Regions from separate parts of the Agrobacterium sp. 22-209-1 genome, predicted to be linked through region 1. Evidence: predicted binding sites of a transcription regulator. Region 1 holds the regulator's gene; each other region holds the start of a gene.
What was found. The regulator PhoB, encoded in region 1, activates phosphate uptake and scavenging genes when phosphate is short. The targets are predictions, from matches to a motif close to TGTCATNNANCTGTCAT.
Positions count from the first base shown of each region.

Region 1 (4,456 bases):
AGCTTGCCCGTGCGGCCGACACCAGTCTGGACCTCGTCGAAAATCAGCAGCATGCCATGCTCATCGCAGAGCGACCGCAGCAGCTGCAGGAATTCCTTGGCTGGTGCGCGAATACCCCCCTCGCCCTGAATGGGTTCGATCAGCAGCGCGGCCGTCTCGTCCGTGATAGCGGCTTTCAGCGCATCAACGTCACCGAAGGGCACCTGGTCGAAACCCTCGACCTTGGGACCGAAACCTTCGAGATATTTCTGCTGGCCGCCGGCGGCGATCGTTGCGAGCGTGCGGCCGTGGAAGGCGCCTTCGAAGGTGATGATGCGGAATTTTTCCGGATGCCCCTTGGAATAATGATAACGGCGCGCCGTCTTGATCGCGCATTCCAGCGCTTCCGCGCCGGAATTGGTGAAGAAGACCTTGTCTGCGAATGTCGCTTCCGTCAGGCGCTTTGCAAGCTTTTCCTGGCCCGGCACTTCATAAAGATTAGAGACGTGCCAGACCTTCTCGGCCTGGGTCTTGATCGCCTCCACGAGGTGCGGGTGGGCGTGACCCAGTGAATTGACCGCAACGCCGGCCGCAAAATCCAGATATCGTTCGCCGCTTTCCGTGAACAGCCAGACGCCCTCGCCTCGCTCGAAGCGCAGGGGGGCTCTTGCAAACGTATCGAACAATGGCGCGGCGGCTTCGGCCATGGCTGTATCACTCCTTGCGCGGTTGCGCTGTCAGACAGTTGTCAATAGGCTTTCGGGGTTATCCCTCGCCTGAAAATCAAAAATGCCGCCTCGCGGCGGCAGGGGCACTATTGTCACTTCGCCTGCCGATGTCAACAAAAGTCCGCGTTTCTCGGGCTTCTCAAGCCCTAGTAGGTGGCGGCGGATGAGGCCCAAGGTGTTGCCTTTCAGACTCAACTCGCCAGCAAGTTGGGGAAAACCGGAAAATCGATTCGAGATGATTCCCACGACTCTTGCCACGGAGTCTGCGTGGCACTAGGTTAATCGCTAATTACTAGACTGCATTGCGGCGGAACTAGTCACCGAAAATCAGGCAGAAACCACGCTCGCGGCACGCCCGCGAGGCGGAGATGGATTCTGCCGACATTATACGCGACGAGCGGAGAAGCGGCATGAACTGGACAGACGAACGGGTCGAAAAACTCAAGAAATTGTGGTCCGAGGGACTTAGCGCCAGCCAGATAGCAGCGCAGCTGGGCGGTGTCAGCCGTAATGCCGTCATCGGCAAGGTCCACCGCCTCAACCTGCCGGGTCGCGTCAAGGCCGGCGGCCCGGTCACTTCGGCGCGTTCCGCGCCCAAGCGCGCCGCCGCTCCTGCCCCGCGCGCGACGAATTTCGCGGGCCGTGTCGGCACAGCGCCTGCTCGGGTTCTGACCCGTTCCAACGCAGCAACGGCTCTTCAGGAAGAGATCGGCATCGAGACCGCGGAAGTCCTCGATTACGTTCCTTCCAGAAACGTCGTCACCCCGATTTCCCGTCGCCTGACGTTGACGGAACTGACGGAGCGCACCTGCAAATGGCCGGTCGGCGATCCCTTGAAAGACGATTTCCATTTCTGCGGTTGTGAAGCGCTGGAATCTTCACCCTATTGCAAGTTCCATGCGAAACTCGCCTACCAGCCGGTAAGCGAACGTCGCAAAGCTTGAGTGTTGCGGCACGCATTCGACACTCAAAAACTACGGGCCTTCGGGCCCGTTTTTTTATGGCAAAACTCAAGGCGGTCCCGGAATGGGCGCACGCTGTTTGAGAGGCGCTCCCAATTCCTCTTCTTCCGCCTTCTGCGGATGTAAAATCGCGACGCGCCCTTGCGGCAAATACTTTGAGTTCGTCGGCGACGTGCCGCGCCATCCCTCCTGTCTGGTTTCACCGCGCAATCCGACTCTTAGCAGACCGTCTGTTGCCTTCAAAAACAACAAGGACACGCGTTGGGCAAGGTTCGAATTCAGAAGGCCCGCCACCATCCCGGCTGCGGGCCTTCTGAATTTTGGGAATTTTTCCCGAGTGAAACCATCGGTTTCGGTTTCCTCAGGCTTCCATTGAATATCCGGCGCCGCGCACGGTGCGGATGACATCTTGCATATGCGAAAAATTGAGCGCCTTGCGCAGACGTCCGACATGCACGTCGACGGTGCGTTCGTCCACATAGATATCGTGACCCCAGACGCCATCCAGCAATTGTGAGCGGGAAAACACCCGGCCGGGAGAAGTCATCAGGAATTCCAGCAGGCGGAACTCCGTTGGGCCGAGGCGCACTTCGCGGCTCTTGCGGTGAACGCGATGGGTCTCGCGATCCAGTTCGATATCGCCGCATTTCAGCACCGAAGACAGAACCTCGGGGCGAGCCCGGCGCAGCATGGCCTTGACCCGGGCCATGAGTTCCGGTGTCGAGAACGGCTTGACGACATAATCGTCGGCGCCGGTGGCGAGGCCGCGAACCCTTTCGCTTTCCTCACCGCGCGCCGTCAGCATGATGATGGGCAGGCGTTCGGTTTCCGGCCGCATTCTGAGCCGACGGCACAGTTCGATACCGGAAACGCCGGGAAGCATCCAATCCAGGATAAGAAGGTCTGGAATACGTTCCTGCAGCCGAATTTCGGCCTCGTCTCCACGGGGTATCGTGTCGACGTCATATCCCTCAGCCTCGAGATTGTAACGAAGCAGCACGCTCAGCGCTTCCTCATCTTCCACAACTGCAATCTTGGGCACCATATACTAACTCCGCAAGCCGCTGCCTGTCTGTTACTCGGTCACCGAACCGAGCGTGTTGGAACTGTCATCCTTAGGACGCTCGCCTTCCGGCTGGCTGCCGGTGGTCATGTAATAGATCGTCTCGGCGATATTGGTGGCGTGGTCGCCGATACGCTCGATGTTCTTGGCGCAGAACAGAAGATGCGTGCAGGTAGTGATGTTGCGCGGATCTTCCATCATGTAGGTCAAAAGCTCACGGAAGAGCGACGTGTACATGGCGTCGATTTCTTCGTCGCGCTCGCGGATGGCATTTGCCTTCTCCGCCGAACGTGTCGAATAGACGTCGAGGACTTCCTTGAGCTGTACCAGCGCCAGTTCCGAGAGGTGTTCGATGCCACGGGCGAGCTTGCGCGGCACGCCGGTGCCGGCAACCGCGATGACACGCTTGGCAGTATTCTTACCGAGGTCGCCAACACGTTCGAGGTCCGCTGCAATACGTAGCGTGCCGATGATCTCGCGAAGGTCTGCCGCCATCGGCTGGCGCCTGGCGATGGTGACGATGGCCTTGTCGCCGATCTCACGCTCGGAATGATCGAGGATCGCGTCGTCGGAAATGACCTTCTGGGCGAGTGCGGCGTCGGAGTTGACGAGCGCACGCACGGCATCGGCGCACATCTGTTCCGCCAGACCGCCCATTTCGGCGATACGGCGCGTCAGGAATTTCAGTTCGTCGTCATATGCCGACAGAATATGCGAATGGGTCGTTGTCTGCGTCATGGTCTAGTCCTCCGGCTTGGCCTGCATGCGCGTGCCCGGAAGCGGGCACGGCAGAGGCACCAGTCTTGTTCGGTTTCGATAAAGCGCCGGCCGGGATCAGCCGAAGCGGCCCATGATGTAATCCTGCGTGCGCTGGTCGTCCGGATTGGTGAACATCTTGTCGGTTTCGTTTTCCTCGACAAGGTGACCAAGGTGGAACATGGCCGTGCGCTGGGAAACACGCGCCGCCTGCTGCATGGAGTGCGTGACGATGACGATGGTGTAATTGGTGCGCAGCTCGTGGATCAGTTCCTCGACCTTTGCGGTCGCGATAGGGTCGAGCGCCGAGCAGGGTTCGTCCATCAGGATCACTTCCGGGCTGACGGCAACCGCGCGGGCGATGCACAGGCGCTGTTGCTGACCGCCGGAAAGACCCGTGCCGGATTCCTGCAGGCGATCCTTCACTTCGTTCCAGAGGCCGGCCTTCTGCAGGCTCTGCTCGACGATCTGGTCCATATCCGCCTTGTTGCGGGCGAGACCATGGATGCGCGGACCGTAGGAAATGTTTTCGTAGATCGACTTCGGGAAAGGGTTCGGCTTCTGGAACACCATGCCGACGCGGGCGCGCAATTCCACGACATCGATTGCCTGATCGTAGATATCGTCGGTGTCGAGCGTGATTTTTCCGGTCACCCGGCAACCGTCGATCGTGTCGTTCATGCGGTTCAGGGTGCGCAGGAAGGTGGATTTACCGCAGCCAGACGGGCCGATCAGCGCCGTCACCGTATTTTCGCGAACATTCAGGTTCACGTCGTAGAGCGCACGCTTTTCGCCGTAATAAACCGAAACGTCCTTGCCGATCATCTTGTATGAGACTTCATTCATTTTCTTGTCCAGCGCCTTTTCAACTGCTGCTTCCGACAACATGTTCATTGCTCAATCTCCCTCTACCAGCGCCGTTCGAAGCGGCGACGCAACAGGATTGCGCCAACATTCATGACAATGAG
Region 1 is NZ_JBNWCH010000017.1:6,759-11,214, forward strand. Features, by position in the region: gene ACQZ48_RS22790 (aspartate aminotransferase family protein) at 1-686, opposite strand, end outside; gene ACQZ48_RS22795 (GcrA family cell cycle regulator) at 1,118-1,651, shown strand; gene phoB (phosphate regulon transcriptional regulator PhoB) at 2,031-2,714, opposite strand; gene phoU (phosphate signaling complex protein PhoU) at 2,745-3,470, opposite strand; gene pstB (phosphate ABC transporter ATP-binding protein PstB) at 3,567-4,382, opposite strand; gene pstA (phosphate ABC transporter permease PstA) at 4,397-4,456, opposite strand, start outside.

Region 2 (4,456 bases), on a different contig from region 1:
CATCATCGGCGCTGTCGGCGGCGGTGGCATCGGCGAAGTCTTCCGCCTGTCGATCGGTAACGATCACGCGTCAAAGACCTATGCCATCATCATCCTTCTGCTGATCACCATCATTGCCGTCGACCAGTTTTCCAGCTGGCTGCGCCGCAGGCTGATCGGCCAACAATCCTTCGAATTCGGACGGGGAGCGGCCTGATGTCGTCCAGCTTCATTCTCAACACCGCCGACCGCGAAAGACTGACGGCTGCATATCCCGGCGTATTCAACCGCAGTTTCATGCAACGGTATGGCCTGCTCGTCGGCCTTCTTGCCGTCACCGCCTATCTCATTGGCTGCTTTTTCTTCTTCAATGTTGGACCGGCCTTCATGCAGGGGCGGTGGGATCGCGCTTCGAGCTATATTCAGGACTGGTACTCCTGGCGCGCCCAGCCGCGCCTGCGTTTCGAAGACGGCAAGGTTGAACCGCAATGGTCGAGCCGCGGACAATATCCGGTTGATGCAAAGATCGACTGGCTGCAGCCCCTGCCGGGTGGCGGTTACAGCGTCGTTTATAGGGGTATGGAAAACCGCCTCGACGTGACCCCGACTCAAGTGGATGTCTATATCGACGGCAGGAACTATCCAATTGTCATCAACGAAGACGGGGCTGTCGCACCACAGGGGATACCCGACGAAATCCAGCAGGACGGCAAGAAGGTCCTCGTCCATTATGGCTTTGCCGGTCAGGCAGAAATCCGTACCAGTCAGGTCTATGTCCAGCGCCGGTTCCTCGGATGGGCGAATTTCCTGTTCGACACCAAATCGGAATTCTGGGGCAAGGGTTATGGTGAGCTTGCGGCTCTCGCGCTCTGGGGAGAGCGGCTCGATCCCGCACGCTCCAATATCGGACATATGGTCGATGATTTCCTCGACAACAGCGTCTGGCAGCATGCCGATATTCTGTCCAAGCTGATGCAGACGCTGGTCATGGCCTTTGTGGGCACGCTGTTCGGCACGCTCGTCGCCCTGCCGCTCGCCTTCATCGCCGCCCGCAACATCACCGCCAACAGGGCAGCAAACTGGGGCATGAAACGTCTGTTCGACTTCCTGCGTTCCATCGACATGCTGATCTGGGCGCTGTTCTTCACCCGCAGCTTCGGTCCCGGACCGATCCCCGGCATTGCCGCGATCTTCTTCACCGATACCGGAGCGCTCGGCAAGGTCTATGCCGAGGCACTGGAAAATGTCGACGACAAGCAGCGCGAGGGCGTCAAGTCGGTCGGCGCATCCCCGATTGCAGTCAACCGCTTCGGTGTGTTGCCGCAGGTGTTACCGGTCTTCATTTCCCAATCACTGTATTTCTGGGAGAGCAACACCCGCTCCGCCACGATCATCGGCGCGGTGGGCGCCGGCGGCATCGGCCTGAAACTGCTAGAGGCGATGGGTACGAATGCCGACTGGGACAAGGTCGCTTATATGGTCCTGCTCATCCTCTTTGTCGTTTTCCTCTTCGACCACATCTCCAATTCTCTACGTTCGCGGCTGATCGGCAAAACACAACACTAAGTCTGAAGGGATGGAATGGCGAACGTCGTAACGATGTTCGTCCTCTCCGCGGAACACCCGCACAGTCCCGATTTATGCCGGTCGTCATCATCTCCGTCTGTGTCTTCAGCACATTCCGAAGCCTGCCGCATTTCCAATACGCTTTTTTCCCTCGGCATCATCATTCTGTCACGGAAACCAATTACCTCGCACTCCTGACCTTGCGGGAAGCCGGCGAGTCACGCCAAATAGCTTCTCATCCCTGGTCTCCCATGACACTGAAGAGTGCTTGCCGTGCGCTATGCCATCTATTTTTCTCCGGCTAAAGATCACCCGCTGACGGAGGCGGCGTCACGATGGCTGGGCCGCAACGCATTTTCCGGCACGCTGCATGACGACCACGACGACTATGCCGAGATCACGGAGGAGCCACGCCGTTACGGTTTCCACGCGACCCTGAAGGCTCCTTTCGAGCTTGCCGAAAAATACAGCGAAGCGGAACTGCTCACGGCCTTCGAAGATTTCGCGGCCAGCCAGTCCACCTTCGAAATTCCGCGCGTCGTCGTCGGTGCACTCGGGCCCTTTTTTGCACTGGTCCCGGACCGCACCTATCAGCCGCTGCAGGATTTTGCCGCCGAGATCGTCGATCATTTCGACCGGTTTCGCGCGCCCCTTTCAGAGACCGATATTGCCCGTCGGCGGCCACAGATGCTAACGGAGAGCCAGCGGCAGAATCTATCTCTCTGGGGTTATCCGCATGTCATGGATGATTTCCGTTTTCATATGACGCTGACCGGCCGCATCGACGAGAGCGAGCAGCCCGCCATGCACAAGGTGCTTTCGGCGCGGTTTTCCGAATTCACCGATCGACCCCTCAGCATTTCCGGCCTCGCCTTGTTCATTGAAGAAACGCGCGGCGCGCCATTTACCGTTCATAGCTGGCGCCCCCTTGGCCAGCCTCCAAAGAAAGATGCGACCCCATGACCGAGCACGCCCTTTCCAATGCCCGTATCGTTCTGGAAGACGATATTATTCTGGGCTCCGTCCTGATCCGTGACGGCAAGATCGCCGATATCAGCGCAGGCGCCTCCAAAACCGGCGAAGACCTGGAAGGTGATTATTTGATCCCGGGTCTGGTGGAACTGCATACCGACCATCTCGAGCAACATTATTCGCCGCGCCCCGGCGTGATCTGGGACAAAATCGCCGCCATTCAGGCCCATGACGCCCAGGTGGCAGCTTCCGGCATCACCACCGTATTCGACTGCCTGCGGCTCGGTTCGGATGAAGACGGCGGCTTCAAGAAGGGTGAAATGCGCGAAATGGCTGACGCCATCGAGGCCGCGGCCGATCAGAATCGCCTTCGTTCGGATCACCTGCTGCATCTGCGCTGTGAAGTCGCCTCCTCGGATGTACTAGAACATTTCGAAGACTTCGAAACCGATCCGCGCGTGCGGCTGATTTCCCTGATGGACCATTCCCCGGGGCAGCGCCAGTTCCAGTCGATGGATCAATATATATTCTATTACCAGAAGAAGCGCGGGCTGAGCGACGAGGCTTTCGCCGAGTTCGTGCGGCGCCGGCAGGCGGCGTCGGCCGAATATTCCGCCAAGCACCGCGATTATCTGGCCGCCCGCTGCGCCGAGCGCGGCATTACCGTAGCAAGCCATGACGACGCCACCGAAGCGCATGTCGGCGAGGCTATCGGCCACGGCGTGAAACTGGCGGAATTCCCCACCAGCGTCGAAGCCGCAAAAGCCTCGCACAGCGCCGGCATGAGCGTGCTGATGGGTGCCCCGAACATCGTTCGCGGCAAGTCCCACTCCGGCAACATAGCCGCCCGCGATCTTGCCGAGATCGGCGTTCTGGATGTTCTTTCTTCCGACTACGTGCCCTTCAGCCTACTCTTTGCGCCATTCCTGCTCGCCGATCAGGTGGAAGCCATCAGCCTGCCGGAAGCGCTGCGCATGGTCACCGCCACGCCGGCGCGCACCGTCGGCCTTCTTGATCGCGGTCGTATCGCGACGGGATTGCGGGCCGATCTGGTCCGGGTTCACCGCGAGGACGGTGTGCCGGTCGCCCGTTCCGTCTGGCGTCAGGGCAAGCGCGTGGCATGAACGATGATGGGCAGGATAATCGGCGCGAGCAATCGCCGGGTACGATGATCGTGGTTGTCGGCCCCAGTGGGGCCGGCAAGGATACGCTGATGGAGTACGCGGCAGCGCGATTGTGTGGACGGCCGGGCTTTCATTTCACCCGCCGCGTCATTACCCGCAGCGGCGATGCCGGAGGTGAAAACCACGATGCCGTTTCGATGCACGAGTTCAACCGGTTGGAAGATGCGGGCGCCTTCGCGGTATCCTGGCAGGCGCATGGGCTGAAATATGGCATCCCGGCCGCTGTCTACCATCATCTCAATGTGGGAGACGTGGTCATCGCCAACGGTTCACGTTCCGCCCTGCCGCAATTCGGAACCGCCTTTTCCCGTCTTAAGGTCGTGAATATCGTTGCCCGGCCGGATGTGCTGGCAAGGCGGCTGGAGCAGCGCGGGCGGGAAAGCCGGGACGATATTCTCCGGCGGCTGGAACGCAGCTCGCTGAACGTCAATGGAGATTTCGACGTTACGACCGTCGATAATAGCGGCGCTATCGAAGATGCCGGCCAAGCCATCATGCAGGTGCTGGAGCAAAGCGCAGACACCAATCGCACTTAAAATCCCGAAGCCGGGCTGCTCGACAAACGCTCTCTCAAAGCTTACCATCAGGCGACAATTTCCAAACATGGTACGCCAAGGCGAGGGATGCCCGAAAAGAGGGTCAGTGACGAGATAACTGTGGTGGCCGGTCTGGCTGCCGGCGTCAGCAATTATGCCCGGTCCCGGGGCATCGATATTGTGCCGATATGCGCGGCTTTGGACATTGATCCAGCCACA
Region 2 is NZ_JBNWCH010000007.1:131,269-135,724, forward strand. Features, by position in the region: gene phnE (phosphonate ABC transporter, permease protein PhnE) at 1-196, shown strand, start outside; gene phnE (phosphonate ABC transporter, permease protein PhnE) at 196-1,545, shown strand; gene ACQZ48_RS16745 (DUF1045 domain-containing protein) at 1,810-2,508, shown strand; gene ACQZ48_RS16750 (alpha-D-ribose 1-methylphosphonate 5-triphosphate diphosphatase) at 2,505-3,641, shown strand; gene phnN (phosphonate metabolism protein/1,5-bisphosphokinase (PRPP-forming) PhnN) at 3,638-4,237, shown strand; gene ACQZ48_RS16760 (AraC family transcriptional regulator ligand-binding domain-containing protein) at 4,325-4,456, shown strand, end outside.
Region 2: a site for PhoB is predicted at 1,701-1,717, ahead of ACQZ48_RS16745 (DUF1045 domain-containing protein). Genes of this name have one in related genera too.

Region 3 (4,456 bases), on a different contig from region 1:
GGTCTGCGGCTGTCGGAGCAGTCGGACGGTTCGTTGGAAAAAGCGGCGACGATTGCCAGAAAACACGTCAAATCCTTCGCCAAACTTCTGGCGGCGGGTGAGGGGCGCACCTTTTACGCGGTGGGCGGCACATGGCGAAACATCGCCAAGCTGCACATGGAGATATCGGGCTATCCGCTGCACATGATGCAGGGATATGAATTGCCGCTGGCGGAAATGCTGAATTTTCTGGAAGAAGTCATCGTCTCCCGGGATAGCAAGGATCCGGCCTGGCAGGCGGTTTCCAAGAACCGCCGCTCGCTTCTTCCCTTCGGTGCCATCGCCATGCGGGAAGTTCTGAGAGCGATGAAGCCGGCCAAGATCGCCTTCTCAGCGCAGGGCGTGCGTGAAGGGTATCTTTATTCGCTGCTGACGGAAGAAGAGCGGAATTCTGATCCGCTGCTGGTTGCGGCGGATGAGCTTGCCATTCTGCGCGCCCGCTCGCCCGAACATGCACGCGAACTGGCGGATTGGAGCGGCCGGACCTTTCCTGTCTTCGGTATCGAAGAGACGGAAGAGGAAAGTCGCTACCGGCAGGCGGCCTGCCTGCTGGCCGATATCAGCTGGCGCGCCCATCCCGATTATCGCGGATTGCAGGCACTCAACATCATCGCCCATTCCTCCTTCGTGGCGATCACCCATCCCGGCCGCGCCTATATTGCGCTCGCCAATTATTATCGCTTCGAAGGTCTGAACGACAACGGCACCACGCAGCCGCTCGCAGCCATGGCGGGAGACCGGTTGCAGGAACTCGGCAAGCTGCTGGGCGGCCTGCTCCGCGTCGTTTACCTCTTCTCGGCCTCGATGCCGGGCGTCGTCGACCACCTGAAATTTCGCAAATCCGGCAACCCCGATCTCGATCTGGAATTCGTCGTGCCGCACGATTATTGCGATTTCGCCGGCGAGCGACTGGATGGCCGCCTGCAGCAATTGGCGAAGCTGACGGGCAAGCGGCTGGCCTTCGTGTTCGAGTAACGAACGGCGATGTTTCCGTTTTGTGACAGGAACGGTTCTTGTGTTCGCTATGACCAGCGCTCGCAAAATGCTTCTATGTCGCTCGACTGAAAGTCGGAAAGCCGCGCCATGATTGTTTCGAATGGCCAGTCCCACCATGCGATTGAAGACAGCTTTTCCGCGATGGATCGCGAAAATCGTTCGCGAATGATCTTCGCGGGAACGCCGCCGACGATGGTGTAGGGCGGCACATCTTTGGTGACGACCGCGCCGGCGGCGAGCACTGCGCCGTCTCCAACCGTGACACCTGGCAAGACGATAACGCCGTGACCGATCCAGACATCGTGACCGATGATGGCGCGATCCGCCTTGCGCCGCTCGAAAAAGGCGTCATCGCGCCCGGCATCCGCAGAATAATATTCAGGGCAATAGCTGAAACGGTGCATGGATGGCCTGTCCATGGGATGGTTCGGAGCGCCTATTCTGACCTCTGCGGCGATGGCGCAGAATTTTCCGATCGTTGCATCGCCTACCATGCAACGGGGTCCAAGGTAGGAGTAATTGCCGAGGTCGGCATTGTGCAGGGCGGTGTCAGCCAGAATTTCGCAGCATTCGCCGATATTGGAATCTCTTATGCTCGCCGTCGCATGGATGACGGTCTCTGCGATTTTCGGGCGCTTGATCTGTGCGGTCGAATCCATTCCAGCCTCCGAATTTGCGCCTGCTTAACCGGTGATGATGAAGGTGCTGTGACGTGGAATGGCAAAAGGTGTCCGGCCGGGCATCCTTCTGAAACGCAGATCGCGCGTGCCGCCGCGTGCCGCGAAGCCCTGTCTTACGCAGAGCGTATCACTTGCCAGGGACATCTGCCGCGGCAGGCGTTTTCTTCCAGTAGTGGTCGGATATGTTTTGCGCGTTCCGGATGAGGTGGCCGGCGATGTCGGGGTCGCCGCCCTCGAAGGTTTTCGGGTCGGCCCCGCATAACATCAGGAAGAGCTGCTGATGGGCGACAGCGGCAAAATAATCGTGGGGCGGCGGCTGCATGTCTGAACCAACGGCCCGGAACGCCTCAGTGACCTCTTTGCTGGCATGTTCGAGCGCTGCATGAACGGTTGCCATCATCGCTGCTTCCGTCCGCTCCAATATGTTCTGAACTTGCCGCTCAGCCGGTGTCAGAACCGGGCAACTCTCACTCATCGAATGTCTCTCCTGTCGGTGCAACCATTTTGCTGGCGATATTATCGCATGGATTGTGTCCGCTTTGCGGGAAAGATTGAAATCATGGTCCTGAAACGCAACACACTGGTTGACCACCGCGCCGCGATGCGCGGATCGAAACGGCAATGGGCTGGCGTTGCTTTGCAAACGGCTCAGCCGTGCCCGAGCGCCTTGCGGATGCAGGCGCTGAGATAGGCATATTGCAACGGCGTTATTGTCGCCATGGCTTCGGTGCGGCTGGCAAGCCTGTCCTGATAGCCGACCGGAACATCGAACTGGCTAAAGGTGAAATCCCAGCGCGTGCCTTCAACGATATTGTAAAAATGCTCGGTGCCGCTGATGGCGGTTTTGGCGAGTTCGCCGCCAAGAATATCCTGCACCACCAGCGCGGTGACGCTGCCTTGGCCCTTGGCGGGGTTTTCCCGCGACCAGAAGCCGCTCGTCTCGCCCGACCAACTTTTCTTCAGGGCGTAATAAAGTCTTTCTGCATGGTCCTGCATGAAACGTCTTCTTTTCCACACGTATGTTTCGGTTAAAGCATTTTCAGCAGAAGTGCGCTCGGTTTACTTCTGAAAATGCGCAAAAACAAAGAGTTAGAGCCATGGAGGTGAGCCGGCGTTCACCGGAGTTGCTCTAGCTCTGGAAAATAGCAACGGAGCACCAAGCAGACATTTGTGTCTGCCGGGCGCTCCGTCGGGATCATTCGCAGCCGTCAAAGCAAGTGACAGCAGCCTTCGTCTTACTTTGCGTCCAGCAGGTCCTTGACCTCCAGCAGGACGAATTCGTTGTCGTCAGCCTTGTCCAGAGCCCGACCGGCCGAGAAGGGCAGGTTGTTGTCGTTGCCGACGATGATATGGTTGGCATCGACACGGTCGACATTCTCGATAGTGACGAAAGGCATGTCGTAATAGCCGTTGCCGCCGCCCTGACGCTTCTTGTTGTCCGGGTCGGAGATCTTCATCAGGTCTATATAGCCGATCTTGCGGGCGGACTTGCCGACATTGGCGTCGTTGAATTCGATCTTGTAGATGCGCTTCAGCTTGGCAGGGCGGGCGAAGCAGTCCGCAGCCGGAGCCTTGGGGTCGGCGCAGGCCTTGTCGGCGGTGCCGGCGCCGTTGTCGCGCTCGATGACGAGGGCGGTCGCGTCATCCAGCATGTTGAAGTCGCCGATTGCCTCGCCGCCTTCCGCCAGGGGATAAAGCCAGCTGCGGCCGGTCCATTCCTTCTTGGCGGTGTCGAGTTCGACGATGCGCAGCGCGGTCGCGCCGTCTTCGGTTTTTTCCACCTGGCCGTCGGCTGTGTAAAGCGGGCCTTCCAGCAGGCCGTAGAGCTTCGAGCCGTCCTTGGAGAGCGCCATGCCCTCATAACCGCCTGAACGCTTCAGGTTGAAAGCGGGCATTTTCTGCGTCGGGTTGCCGGGCAGGGCAAGGGCGGGATGGTCGGGAGACTTCACCTCGATGTCGCCGGCCTTGGTAGAGATGACGTCGGTCAGCTTACCGTCGCGGGTGAATTTCAGGATGTAGGGACCGAATTCCTCGCCGACCCAGAAACCATCGGCAACCGGCTGAATGGATTCAACGTCGAAATCCGCGCCCGTTAGGTAACGCGTGCTCGAGCCTTCCAGAACGATGGGAAAGGGCGCCTTCATGTCAGGATCGGAAAGGAACACGGTTTCCAGCGCGTTGACCTTGCCGGCATCCCAGTCGAACTTCAGGTGGTGAAGCATCAGCATGGCGTCGCTGGAATTGAGCTTGGAACCGAAGCCATTGTCGGAGAGGCTCCAGAAGCTGCCGTCGGGCATCGCCTTGATGCCGGAGAAACCCTGCATCGGCTGGCCGTTGAACGGCATGGAAAGGCCGGTCAGGCGCACGCCGTCCTTGCCGGGTACGGTGCCGAGACCTTCCGCGCGCTTGCGGTCGGCGGTGGTGAACTTGGCGGAGGTCTTGAGGTGCTCAGGCGCGTCCGTGGGCGCCGGGATGATGGTGTTTGCCGGCAGGATGGCGTGAGAGACCAGCTTTGCCGGGAACTCCTGTTCGGCGGCTTGCGAGATGGAGGCGAGTGCAAGGATGGCGCAGGACGCAAAAAGAATGTGCTTCATGATGGAGACCCCTCTCAATACCTGTTGAAGACTGGATTGACGCGATAGGGTCGCCGCATGACAGGCAGGTGATTGCCGTTTGAAGCTTTGATGAAATTATACGGCGGGGGCCTGATATTGGCTGAGTGTGCAGACGCCGAGTGTCTG
Region 3 is NZ_JBNWCH010000002.1:638,992-643,447, forward strand. Features, by position in the region: gene ppx (exopolyphosphatase) at 1-1,014, shown strand, start outside; gene ACQZ48_RS07455 (DapH/DapD/GlmU-related protein) at 1,062-1,694, opposite strand; gene ACQZ48_RS07460 (hypothetical protein) at 1,843-2,190, opposite strand; gene ACQZ48_RS07465 (YunG family protein) at 2,364-2,711, opposite strand; gene ACQZ48_RS07470 (esterase-like activity of phytase family protein) at 2,951-4,309, opposite strand; gene ACQZ48_RS07475 (adenylate/guanylate cyclase domain-containing protein) at 4,406-4,456, opposite strand, start outside.
Region 3: a site for PhoB is predicted at 1,732-1,748, ahead of ACQZ48_RS07455 (DapH/DapD/GlmU-related protein). Genes of this name have one in related genera too.

Region 4 (4,456 bases), on a different contig from region 1:
CTTCGCCACGCCTGCCGCCCAGGCCGCCAATGCCGATAATGACAATCTGCCCGGCAAATCCTGGAGCGGCATTTTCCGCGATTGTTACGCCATTGCCGCCTTGCGCCCGCGCTACTTCGCTTTATTTCTGGCGCTGTTGCCGCAATTCGTGTCCACTTCCGGCAATGCAATTGAAACGTTCGCCATGGCGCAGGCCGCCATTCTTCTTCAGGCGTTGGTGATTCTGACCGGGCAGGCGCTGTTTGCCGGGCCTACTCTGGCGATGGTGCGCCGCATGTCGGGCGATAAGAAAATCCGGCCGAAATACCGCACCCACTTTATTTCCGGCCGCGCCGTCAGTGCCGGATACAGGCGCATCGCGGCCTGAAAAACCGCCCGAAAGCCGGGGAGAAACGCACCGGCTTGCCGCTATCCTTACAATAGGTTAATGAAGGCTCGACGGGACACTGCCTGCTTCGCTCGACGCGGGGGTATCGAAAGACAGGCATAACGAAGGCGGCAACATGCGAAATTCCGGCAAATTCCGCGGAAGAAGTGCACTTCTTCTGTCTTCCACCGTGGGTCTGGCACTGGCATTGAGCGCATGTACCAGCGTCGAATATACCGCAAAGGAAGGACCGAACGGCCCGACGATCGCGACAGTCAATCCCGCGACCACTCCCGCGGAAACATCGCCGCAGCCGGCGACGGCCGAAGCAGCAACGGGCGTGACCCCGGCAGCAGCAGCAACGGTTAAGACCGCCGAAACCGCAACGTCTTCCCAGCCTGCGGCACTTCCCACCGCCGTCGCCGTCAAGGGCGGACGCGTGGCGCTGCCGCCGGCTTCTGAAATTGCTGCGGCCGCAGCCATCGCCGCCCAGATGCAACCGCAGCAGAACGAAGTCGCCCAAGCGAGTGTGACGACATCTGCGCCGACCACGGCCACGGCACTCGCACCGACAAGCGCCACTCCGGCGGCCGCAGCCATCGAAACGGCTGACATGGCGGCCAAGCCGGCTGCCCACAATGCCGCTGCCGATCTGCCGCAGGTGGTTGCCGTCAAGGGCAGCTTCCCGCCCGCGCCGCCGCCGCCCGGTTCGCCCTCCATCGGCACTGAACTGACGGCCGAACGCAAAGTCATTCCGCTGCCAAAGCCGGACAGCACGGTTCTGGCCTATGCAGCCGGCCCGACCAACGCCGCGCTTGCCGCTATCCGCCAGAACGAATCGATGGCGGCCCCGGTCGGACGCGAAAAGCTCAGCGGCCTTATTACCAAATACGCCACCATGTACGATGTGCCGGAAGATCTGGTTCATCGCGTGGTGCGGCGTGAAAGCATGTATAATCCCGGCGCCTATAGCAGCGGCAATTTCGGCCTGATGCAGATCAGGCATGCCACGGCCCGCTCCATGGGCTTCGATGGTCCCGCTTCCGGCCTGTTCGATGCCGAAACCAACCTCAAATACGCCGTCAAATATCTGCGCGGCGCATGGGTTGTGGCGGGTAACGACCGCGATAACGCGGTCCGGCTTTATGCGCGCGGTTATTACTACGACGCCAAGCGCAAGGGCATGCTGCACGTTCTGCGCAAGTGATGGCCTCCGGCTGCATTGGGAATGCAGTCTGGATTCGTGGCAACTTAGACGCCGATCGTTTCACAGCGTCTTTTCGTCTCATTGTTTTCACCCACAGCCCCTGTCATCAAACTGTAGTGTGACGGCTGTAGACGCCTCTCAATCGACTGAGAGGTGAACATATGACGAGTGCGGCACCCAAGACCGGCTTCAGCAAGAACACGAAACTGAAGTCTGCATTGCTCCAGCACAAGGCACTCTCCAAAAGCGGTCTGTCCGAGCGGTTCTTCGGCGTCCTCTTTTCCGGCCTCGTCTATCCGCAGATATGGGAAGACCCGGAAATCGACATGGAGGCGATGGAGCTTGGCGAAGGCCACCGCATCGTCACCATCGGCTCGGGCGGCTGCAACATGCTGGCCTACCTCTCCCGCAATCCGGCCAGCATCGATGTCGTGGACCTCAACCCGCACCACATTGCGCTGAACAAGCTGAAGCTCGCCGCCTTCCGCCATCTGCCCGCCCATCAGGACGTGGTGCGCCACTTCGGCCGCGCCAACCACCGCAGCAACAGCATCGGTTACGACCGCTTCATCGCCGAGCATCTCGACGCCACGACCAAGGCATACTGGTCGAAGCGCACCCTTTCCGGCCGGCGCCGCATCTCTGTCTTCGACAGGAATATCTATCGCACCGGCCTGCTCGGCCGCTTCATCGGCGCCGGTCATCTCATGGCCCGGCTGCACGGCGTGAAGCTCACCGAAATGGCCAACACCCGAACGCTGGACGAACAGCGCCAGTTTTTCGACAGCAAGGTCGCACCCCTTTTCGACAAGCCGGTGGTGCGCTGGCTGACGAAGCGCAAAAGCTCGCTTTTCGGCCTTGGCATTCCGCCGCGCCAATATGACGAGCTGGCCAGCCTTTCCGCCGATGGCACGGTTGCGTCCGTGCTCAAGGAGCGGCTGGAAAAGCTCGCCTGCAACTTCCCGCTCAGCGACAATTATTTCGCCTGGCAGGCCTTCGCGCGCCGTTATCCCGAACCGCATGAGGGTGCCCTGCCCGCCTATCTCAAGTCGGAATATTACGAAACGATCCGCAACAACACCGCACGCGTTGCCGTGCACCACGCCACCTATACCGAGCTTCTCTCCAAAAAGCCGGCAAGCGCCGTCGACCGCTATATCCTCCTAGATGCGCAGGACTGGATGACGGACACGCAGCTCAACGAATTATGGTCGCAGATCAGCCGCACCGCGGCATCCGGCGCGCGCGTCATCTTCCGCACCGCCGCCGAAAAGAGCGTCATCGAAGGCCGGCTTTCGCCTGACATCCGCAACCAGTGGGTCTATCTCGAAGAGCGCTCCAACGAGCTCAACGCCATGGACCGCTCGGCCATCTACGGCGGCTTCCATATCTACCAGAGGGCTATGGCATGAAAACCATCGGCGAGAATGTAGGCCTTGCAGACAGCGCGCATGCGAGCCTGATGGACCGCATGTATCGCCACCAGCGGCATATCTACGATATCACCCGCAAATATTACCTTCTCGGCCGCGACAGAACCATTTCCGGCCTCGACGTGCCGAAAGGTGGCACCTTGCTGGAAGTTGGCTGCGGCACCGGCCGCAACCTGCTGCTGGCCAGCCGCAAATTTCCGCAGGCGAAACTGTTCGGCCTCGACATTTCCGCCGAAATGCTGCTGACCGCAGCCGAAAATTTCGCCGGCAAGGCGGAACGCCCCATGCTGCGCGTGGCAGACGCCACTGCCTTCCGCGCCTCGGAATTCGGCCAACCCGAGGGCTTCGACCGCGTCATGATCCCCTATGCGCTGTCGATGATACCGGATTGGGAAAAGGCGATCGAACAGGCGCTCACGGCGCTGAAGCCCGGCGGCTCACTGCATATCGTCGATTTCGGCCAGCAGGAACAATTGCCGAAGTGGTTCCGCACCCTTCTGCAAGCCTGGCTCACCCGTTTCCACGTCACGCCCCGCGCCAATCTTCGCTATGTTCTGGCCAATATGGCCGGCCGTTTTGACGGCAATCTCGAATTCGAGGAAATCGCCCGGGGTTATGCCTGGCGGGCTGTCATCACGCTCCCGGTTGCCGAAGCGCAGCAGCCGAAAAACCACCGCATCTTGGCCGACGCCTGATTCCCGACGGATTGCAAAACCCACATGCGCGCATGCGACGTCGCCTTCAAGGCTTCGCCGGGCGAGGTTTCAGCAGTAAAAATCGCAAATCGCTGCAAATCCAGCGGCTTGCGAGATGCAAAAAGCACCTAGCCCCTTGCCATAACCGCTTGTTTACCATGTTATGCGTAAATTGAGAGATATGGCGCGCCGTTTTGCGGCCGCGGGATGGGCAACACTTTCATCAGGGTTTCAATGCGGCTGCGTTTATCGGCACTATTGTCGGCTTTGCTGTTGATCGGCGGCTGCACCTCTACCAGTTACGACCTGCTGGAAACCGCATCCGTTTCCAGGCCGAAATTTTCTGATACCGACCCGCAGGATTTCGGCGTCAACAACCCGCACCGCCACGAGGTACACGGCATCGACGTGTCCAAATGGAATGGCGACGTTGACTGGCAAACCGTGCGCAAATCCGGCGTCTCCTTCGTCTTCATCAAGGCGACGGAAGGGTCGGACCGTATCGATCCGAAATTCGGCGACCATTGGCGCAGCGCGGCGGCGGCCGATATTCTGCACGCGCCCTACCATTTCTATTATTTCTGCTCCACAGCGGACGCCCAGGCCGAATGGTTCATTCGCAACGTTCCGAAGAACGCCGTCACCCTGCCCCCGGTTCTCGACGTGGAGTGGAATCCTTCCTCCCCCACCTGCAAGACCCGCCCTGCCCCGGGTATCGTGCGCGCCGAAATGCAACGTTTCCTCGACCGCATCG
Region 4 is NZ_JBNWCH010000003.1:222,120-226,575, forward strand. Features, by position in the region: gene ACQZ48_RS08960 (LysE family translocator) at 1-367, shown strand, start outside; gene ACQZ48_RS08965 (transglycosylase SLT domain-containing protein) at 504-1,574, shown strand; gene ACQZ48_RS08970 (BtaA family protein) at 1,736-2,986, shown strand; gene ACQZ48_RS08975 (class I SAM-dependent methyltransferase) at 2,983-3,702, shown strand; gene ACQZ48_RS08980 (glycoside hydrolase family 25 protein) at 3,937-4,456, shown strand, end outside.
Region 4: a site for PhoB is predicted at 1,676-1,692, ahead of ACQZ48_RS08970 (BtaA family protein). Genes of this name have one in related genera too.